DNA from 2 places in the Acidovorax sp. JHL-3 genome. Region 1 is predicted to be linked to the other one. Evidence: riboswitches for the same ligand, from Rfam matches in the RefSeq annotation. Region 1 holds a riboswitch; the other holds the start of a gene.

Region 1 (4,207 bases):
GCGTGATGTCCACATTGGCACACTCGGCGCGGCGGCGGCGCTCAATGGGCAGCGTGCCCTGCTCGCGGGCCTTGGCACGGGCCGCACGCTCGGACTTGAAAGTCTCGATGTCCTTGTCCTTGGCATCGTTGCTGTCGTCGTATTCCTCGTCCACCTGCCCGCCATTGCGCATCCAGCTGTAGGGCGCCTCGGGCTGGGTCTCGTTGTCCTCTTCGGCCTCGATGACTTCGGACAGCGCCAGATCGCAGGCTTGCTGCAAGGCCGGCGCCGTCAGCGAGCGCGCATTCACACCCTCCACACAAACCACGCGCAGATCGCTGCGCAGCCGGTCGTGCAGCTGGCCGTGACCCACATCCACGCCGATCACCTGCGCCGCGCCGTGCTGCAGCAGGCAGTCGGTGAACCCGCCCGTGCTCTGCCCCACATCAAGGCAGCGCAGCCCCGTCACCGCCAGGCCGGTGGCCCGCAGCGCCCCTTCGAGCTTGAGCCCTCCGCGCGAGATGTATTTGGCCTCGGCATCGTCGAGCAGCCGCACCTCGGCCACGGACGGTATGTCGTCACCATTCTTGGCAACCTTCTGCCACGGGGCCAGCGGGGACAGGCGCCACTCCACGCCCGCAGCAATCAGCCGCTGCGCCTGCGAGCGCGTGGTCGCATGGCCAAAATCCACCAGAAAAACATCTGCACGCATGCGCCCATCCTTTTTGAATCAAAAGAGCCTCTGGCGCCCGTATATAAAGCGCAGTTAGCTATTATTTCAGGAGCAAATCAATCGCTCCTGCATTGCGCATGAAACGGCCATGCCCCAAAAGCCAGCGCCACCGCGAAGCCGGTTTTGCCGGGCAGCTTGTGGCGCCGCCCCCGGGGCTGAGGCCTGAGGCTCCAGGCCTGCCTGCGCAGGCCTGGTCAAAACCGAAGAGGCCGCGCCCGTGGCGCGTGCCACCGAGGCGCGCAGCACCTCAGGGAGAATCAATACCGGTAGGTATCGGGCTTGTAAGGGCCTTGCTTGGGCACGCCAATGTAGGCCGCCTGCTCGTCGCTCAGCTCGGTCAGCATGGCGCCCACCTTCTTCAGGTGCAGGCGCGCCACCTTCTCGTCCAGGTGCTTGGGCAGCACATAGACCTTGCCGTTTTCGTAGTAGTCGCTGTGGGTGAACAGCTCGATCTGGGCAATGGTCTGGTTGGCGAAGCTCGACGACATCACAAAGCTCGGGTGGCCCGTGCCGCAGCCCAGGTTCACCAGGCGGCCCTTGGCCAGCAGGATGATGCGCTTGCCATCGGCAAAGATCACATGGTCCACCTGGGGCTTGATCTCTTCCCACTGGCAGTGCTCTTCGAGCTTGGCGACCTGGATTTCGTTGTCGAAGTGACCAATGTTGCAGACGATGGCCTGGTCCTTCATGGCCTGCATGTGCTCGAACGTGATCACGTCGCGGTTACCGGTGGTGGTCACAAAGATGTCGGCCTTGTCAGCGGCGTATTCCATGGTCACAACCTTGTAGCCCTCCATCGCTGCCTGCAGTGCGTTGATGGGGTCGATCTCGGTCACCCACACCTGGGCGCTCAGGGCGCGCAGGGCCTGGGCACTGCCCTTGCCCACGTCACCATAGCCCGCCACCACGGCCACCTTGCCGGCGATCATCACGTCGGTGGCGCGCTTGATGCCGTCCACCAGCGACTCGCGGCAGCCATACAGGTTGTCGAACTTGCTCTTGGTCACCGAGTCGTTCACGTTGATCGCGCGGAACATCAGGCTGCCCTTGGCGGACATTTCCTTCAAGCGGTGCACGCCGGTGGTGGTTTCTTCGGTCACACCGATGATCTGGGCGCTCTTGCGGCTGTACCAGGTCGGGTCCACGGCCAGCTTGGCCTTGATGGAGGCGAACAGGCAGGTTTCTTCTTCGCTGGTGGGATTGGCGATGAGCGAGGCGTCCTTTTCGGCGCGCTTGCCCAGGTGCATCAGCAGCGTGGCATCGCCGCCGTCGTCCAGAATCAGGTTGGGGCCTTCGCCTTCGCTGCCGGCGGGGCCAAAGTCGAAAATGCGGTGCGTGTAATCCCAGTATTCGGCCAGGGTTTCGCCCTTGATCGCGAACACCGGCGTGCCCGCGGCGGCAATGGCGGCGGCGGCGTGGTCCTGCGTGGAGAAGATGTTGCACGATGCCCAGCGCACTTCGGCTCCCAGGGCCTGCAGCGTCTCGATCAGCACGGCCGTCTGGATGGTCATGTGCAGCGAGCCGGTAATGCGGGCGCCTTTCAGCGCCTGCTTGGCAGCGAACTCCTCGCGGATGGCCATCAGGCCGGGCATTTCGGTTTCGGCGATGCGAATTTCTTTGCGGCCCCATTCGGCCAGGCCGATGTCGGCAATGATGCAGTCGGTGTTGACGGGGGCGTTGACGCGTGCGTTCATGGTGTGCTCCAAAGCATGTTTGAAAAGCCACTTGACGCGGGGAGACAAAAAAAGCTCACCACACGATAAGTGGATGAGCGTCGTTGCTGGATGACTCCGAGCCTCACGCCCCGCCAGTAGCTGGGGGCGCTGCAACGCTCCTCGGATACCGGCGATTATAAAAGCAGTTGCGTGGGGCCCGCGCTTGGCCACACACATGCCCGGTAAAATCGCGGGTTCGGCCGCCCTGCCCCCGCTGTTCAGGTGCTGGCCCACCGTTTGCCCCAGCAGGGATTTGCCGCCCTGCCCACCTTCTGGAACCCCCGTGTCCTACGCCTCTGAAACCCGGCGCCGCCGTACCTTTGCCATCATTTCCCACCCCGACGCGGGCAAGACCACGCTGACCGAAAAGCTGCTGCTGTTCTCGGGCGCGATCCAGATCGCCGGCGCCGTCAAGGGCCGCAAGGCCAGCCGCCATGCCACCAGCGACTGGATGGAAATCGAAAAGCAGCGCGGCATCTCTGTGGCATCCAGCGTGATGCAGATGCTGTACCGCGACCATGTCATCAACCTGCTGGACACCCCCGGCCACAAGGACTTCAGCGAGGACACCTACCGCGTGCTCACCGCCGTGGATTCGGCCCTGATGGTGATCGACGCGGCCAACGGCGTGGAAGCGCAGACGCGCCGCCTGATCGAAGTGTGCCGCCAGCGCGACACGCCCATCATCACCTTCGTCAACAAGATGGACCGCGAGGTGCGCGACCCGCTGGACATCCTGGACGAAGTGGAGCGCGAACTGGGCATGCCCTGCTGCCCCATCACCTGGCCCGTGGGCCAGGGCAAGAGCTTTGGCGGCATCATCAATCTGCGCACGCAGACCATGACGGTGTTCACCCCCGGCAGTGACCGCGGCCCCAAAGACTTTGAAGTGGTGCCGCTGGCCGAGGCCGACCGGCTGCGCGCGCGCTTTGGCCAGTCGTTTGACGATGCGCTGGAGAGCATGGAACTGGCGGTGGGTGCCTCGGCGGCATGGAACCACGCAGACTTCCTGGCCGGCAAGCTCACACCCGTGTTCTTCGGCTCGGGCGTGAACAACTTCGGGGTCATGGAAGTGCTCGATGCCGTGGTCGACATGTCGCCCCCGCCCGGCCCGCGCACCAGCACCTTGCAGGTCAACAAGCAGGCCGTGGTCAAAACCATTCAGCCCGAAGACGAGGGCTTTGCCGGCGTGGTGTTCAAGGTGCAGGCCAATATGGACGCCAACCACCGCGACCGCATCGCCTTTGTGCGCGTGGCCTCGGGCAGATACACACCGGGCATGAAGCTCAAGGTGCAGCGCACTGGCAAAGAGCTGCGCCCCACCAGCGTGGTCACCTTCATGAGCCAGCGCCGCGAGGCGGTAGAAGAAGCCTACGCGGGCGACATCATCGGTTTCACCACGCACGGCGGCGTGCAGCTGGGCGACACCATCACCGACGGCGCCAACCTGCAGTTCACCGGCCTGCCCTTCTTCGCGCCCGAGCTGTTCATGACCGTCATTTTGAAGAACCCGCTGCGCACCAAGCAGCTGCAGCAGGGCCTGGCGCAGCTGGGCGAGGAAGGCGCGATTCAGGTTTTCCGGCCCGACGTGGGCGGCCCCATGCTGCTGGGCGCCGTGGGCCAGCTGCAGTTTGAAGTGGTGCAGCACCGCCTGAAGGCCGAATACGACGCCGACGTGCGCCTGGAAGGCTGCCAGTACACCGGCGCCCGCTGGATCACCGCCGACACCCCGGCCGACCTGCGCGCCTTCACCGACGCCTACCCCATGCGCCTGTCGCAC
Region 2 (4,207 bases), 470 kb from region 1:
GATCGAGCAGCGCCTGCAGGGAGCTTGCCAGTTGTTGGCGCTGGTGGTGCGTCAGCTGGGGCAGGCTGTGGATCAAACGCGTCATCTGTTGCTGTCGCATGGCCTTCTCCTGAGGCTGACGCACGAGCGTCATGCTTTGGAGATGGGGGCGCAGCGGGGCGGTTAAAGACTCATCACTAGCATTCGCTAGAAGAGCCATTTTTCATCAATATTCATGCTGCATCACCCGATGCACCCTGCTGCGCAATCAGCTGCACGAAGCGCCTTGCGCCCAGGCCCAGCGGGCGCTCTTTGGACCACACCACGTCGACCCACAGCGCCACGCCGTTGCTGAGGTTTTCAAACGGCATCTCCACCAGCGACCCGGCGGCGATGCGCGGTTGCACCAGCGCACGCGGCTGCCAGCCCCAGCCCAGCCCGGCTTCGATCAGGCCCAGCGCGGCCAGGTGGTTGTCGGTGCGCCAGTGGTGGCGGGCAAACACAAAGCGGGGGTCGGTCTGCGCCAGGTCGCGGCTGGCCACCACGATCTGGCGCGTGGTGGTGAGGTGTTCCTCGCGCAATTGGGCCTGCTCGGGTGCCTCGCCCCGGGCGGCTGCGGCAGCGCGCGCGGCGGCCAGCACCGGGTGCTGGCTGGCCATCACGGCCACCAGGGTTTCGCTGCCCACCTCCTGAAAACCCTCGCGCCCGTCGATGCTGGGGCGCTCGAACACCAGCGCCAGCTGCGCCCGCCCGCTGTGCAGCAGCGCCAGCGCATCCACCTGCGGCGCGGCCAGCACCTCTGCCTGCAGCAGCGGGTATTCCGATGCCAACGCAGCCAGCGGCCCCGTCCAGCGGGCGGCCAGCAGCTCGGGGGCAATGGCCAGCGTCAGCCGCTCTTCCAACCCTTGGGTGAGGGCCAGCGCCTGGGCGTTGAGCTGCTGCAGCTGCCCGGCCAGCAGCCGAGCCTGGGGCTCCAGCGCGCGGGCGGCGGCGGTGGGGCGGGGCTCGCGCCCGCTGCGGTCGAAAAGCTGCACATTGAGCTCGGCCTCCAGGTGCGCAATGGTCATGCTCACGGCCGACGGCACCCGCGAAAGCGCGCGCGCGGCCGCCGAAAACGAACCCCGGTCCAGCACCGCCAAAAACACCTGCACGCTGTCAGAAGAAAAAGCCATGGCCGCAATTATCAAAAAAACTGAAATAAGCTGACTTTATATATCAGCAATACACACATAAAGTCGCCCCATGCCTTTCACCCAGACTTCTCCCGCCGCCCCCCAGACCCCTGCCCGAGGGCTGCAGGGCCCGTGGCGCCGCGTGCTTTATGTCACCTTGTATGAACTGATCGCCATCGCGGTGGCCACGGCGGGGCTGGCGCAGCTCTCCGGGCAGGGCGCAGGGCACTCCAGTGTGGTGGCAGTGGCCGCGTCGGCCATTGCCGTGCTGTGGAACGTAGTGTTCAACTGGGCCTTTGAGCGCTGGGAGTCGCGCCAGACAGTGCGCGGGCGCAGCGTGGCGCGCCGGGTGGCGCACGCCATCGGGTTCGAGGGCGGGCTGGTCTTCACGCTGGTGCCGCTGTTTGCCTGGTGGTTCAAGGTGAGCCTGTGGGAGGCCTTTGTGATGGACCTTGCGCTCATCGTCTTCTTTCTTTGCTACACCTTTGTCTTCAACTGGGCGTTTGACCGCGTGTTTGGGCTGCCTGCTTCGGCACAGGGCGCCGCGTAAACCCCCTGCTCCGGTGTCGGAATCGGTCGCTATCTTTAGCATAGCTGCTGGCGCTTTCTGCAAAAGGCTTTCAGCCGGTTTTAATCTAAATTCGGTGCGATGGCCCGCCCGGGCTGGCCGTCGCGCGAAACGCCCTCGCGGCGGCCCCCTGCACGAGCGGCCGGGCTGCACGTAAAATTGCCGGCTCCCAAGGAGCGTTGCAGCGGCCCACCGGATGAACGGTGGCACCGTCAGGCTTGGGGCCTTTTCTTCGCAACGACGCTCACCTGTTATTCCGCTGTTTCTGCACAGGTGAGCCCTATGTCTGCTATTTCGTTGCCCCCCATGAAGCTGTCCGGCCTGGAGCCGGTGTCCATTGGCGAGGGCGCCTTGTTCGTCAACATTGGCGAGCGCACCAACGTCACCGGCTCCAAGGCGTTTGCCCGCATGATCCTCAATGGCCAGTACGAAGAGGCCCTGGCCGTGGCGCGCCAGCAGGTCGAAAACGGCGCGCAGGTCATCGACATCAACATGGACGAGGCCATGCTCGACAGCAAGGCCGCCATGGTGCGCTTTCTGCAGCTGATCGCCTCCGAGCCCGACATCGCCCGCGTGCCCATCATGGTGGACAGCTCCAAGTGGGAGGTGATCGAGGCCGGGCTGCGCTGCATCCAGGGCAAGGGCATCGTCAACTCGATTTCCATGAAAGAGGGCGAGGAAAAGTTCCGGCACGAGGCGCGCCTGGTGCGCCGCTATGGCGCCGCTGCCGTGGTGATGGCGTTTGACGAAAAAGGCCAGGCCGACACCTACGAGCGCAAGATCGAAATCTGCGAGCGCGCCTACCGCATCCTGGTCGACGAGGTGGGTTTCCCGCCCGAAGACATCATCTTCGACCCCAACATCTTCGCCGTGGCCACCGGCATTGAAGAGCACAACAACTACGCGGTCGATTTCATCAACGCCACGCGCTGGATCAAGCAGAACCTGCCGGGCGCCAAGGTCTCGGGCGGCGTGAGCAACGTGAGCTTTTCCTTTCGCGGCAACGACCCGGTGCGCGAAGCCATCCACACCGTGTTCCTGTACCACGCCATCCAGGCGGGCATGGACATGGGCATCGTCAACGCGGGCATGGTGGGCGTGTACGACGACCTGGAACCCGTGCTGCGCGAGCGCGTGGAAGACGTGGTGCTCAACCGCCGCCCCGACGCCGGTGAGCGCCTGGTCGAGATTGCCGAAACCGCCAAGAGCGGTGCCAAGGACGAAAGCAAGCGACTCGAATGGCGCGGCACACCCGAGCACCCCAGGACCGTGGGCGAGCGCCTGTCGCACGCGCTGGTGCACGGCATCACCGACTTCATCACCGAAGACACCGAAGAGGCCTACCGCGCCATCCTGGCCAAGGGTGGGCGCCCGCTGCATGTGATTGAAGGCCCGCTCATGGACGGCATGAATGTGGTGGGCGACCTGTTTGGCGCCGGCAAGATGTTCTTGCCCCAGGTGGTGAAAAGCGCCCGCGTGATGAAGCTGGCCGTGGCGCACCTGCTGCCCTACATCGAGGAAGAAAAGCGCCAGCTCGAAGCCGCTGGGGGCGACGTCAAGACCAAGGGCAAGATCATCATCGCCACGGTGAAGGGCGATGTGCACGACATCGGCAAGAACATCGTCACCGTGGTCTTGCAGTGCAACAACTTCGAGGTGGTGAACATGGGCGTGATGGTGCCCTGCCACGAGATTCTGGCGCGCGCCAAGGTCGAGGGCGCCGACATCGTGGGGCTCTCGGGCCTCATCACGCCCAGCCTTGAAGAGATGCAGTATGTGGCCGGCGAGATGCAGAAAGACGAGCACTTTCGCATCAAGAAGATTCCGCTGCTGATTGGCGGCGCCACCTGCTCGCGCGTGCACACGGCCGTCAAGATTGCGCCGCACTACGAAGGCCCCGTGGTCTATGTGCCCGATGCCTCGCGCAGCGTGAGCGTGGCGCAAAGCCTGCTGGGCGACAGCGTCGAAAGTTATGTGGCAGAGATCAACGCCGACTACGACAAGGTGCGCACCCAGCACGCCAACAAAAAGGCCACGCCCCTGTGGCCACTGGCCAAGGCGCGCGCCAACAAGACGCCCGTGAACTGGTCGGCCTACCAGCCCGCCGTGCCGCGCGCCCTGGGGCGCCGCGTGTTCAAGAACTTCGACCTGACCGAACTGGCCAGATACATCGACTGGGGCCCGTTCTTCCAGACCTGGGACCTGGCCGGCCCGTACCCCGCCATCCTGACCGACGAGGTGGTGGGCGTGGAGGCCTCGCGCGTGTTTGCCGACGGCCAGGCCATGCTCAAGAAAATCATCGAAGGCCGCTGGCTCACCGCCAGCGGGGTGATGGCGCTGCTGCCCGCCAACAGCGTGAACGACGACGACATCGAGTTCTACACCGACGACACCCGCACCGAAGTCGCCATGACCTGGCATGGCCTGCGCCAGCAGACCGAAAAGCATGTGATCGACGGCGTGACGCGTCCCAGCCGCTGCCTGGCCG

Evidence for each region. Region 1 has a riboswitch for S-adenosylhomocysteine ahead of ahcY (adenosylhomocysteinase). Riboswitches for the same ligand answer to the same signal wherever they lie in the genome.
Region 2: linked by a shared signal. The riboswitch ahead of metH (methionine synthase) and the one ahead of ahcY (adenosylhomocysteinase) in region 1 are both predicted to bind S-adenosylhomocysteine.

The regions. Positions count from the first base shown of each region.
Region 1 is NZ_JAFU01000001.1:1,411,831-1,416,037, reverse strand. It holds gene K226_RS0106620 (TlyA family RNA methyltransferase) at 1-691, opposite strand, end outside; gene ahcY (adenosylhomocysteinase) at 970-2,406, opposite strand; S-adenosyl-L-homocysteine riboswitch at 2,475-2,555, opposite strand; gene K226_RS0106610 (peptide chain release factor 3) at 2,711-4,207, shown strand, end outside.
Region 2 is NZ_JAFU01000001.1:943,360-947,566, forward strand. It holds gene K226_RS0104300 (IS1595 family transposase) at 1-100, opposite strand, end outside; gene K226_RS0104305 (LysR family transcriptional regulator) at 213-1,151, opposite strand; gene K226_RS0104310 (PACE efflux transporter) at 1,222-1,701, shown strand; S-adenosyl-L-homocysteine riboswitch at 1,885-1,972, shown strand; gene metH (methionine synthase) at 2,002-4,207, shown strand, end outside.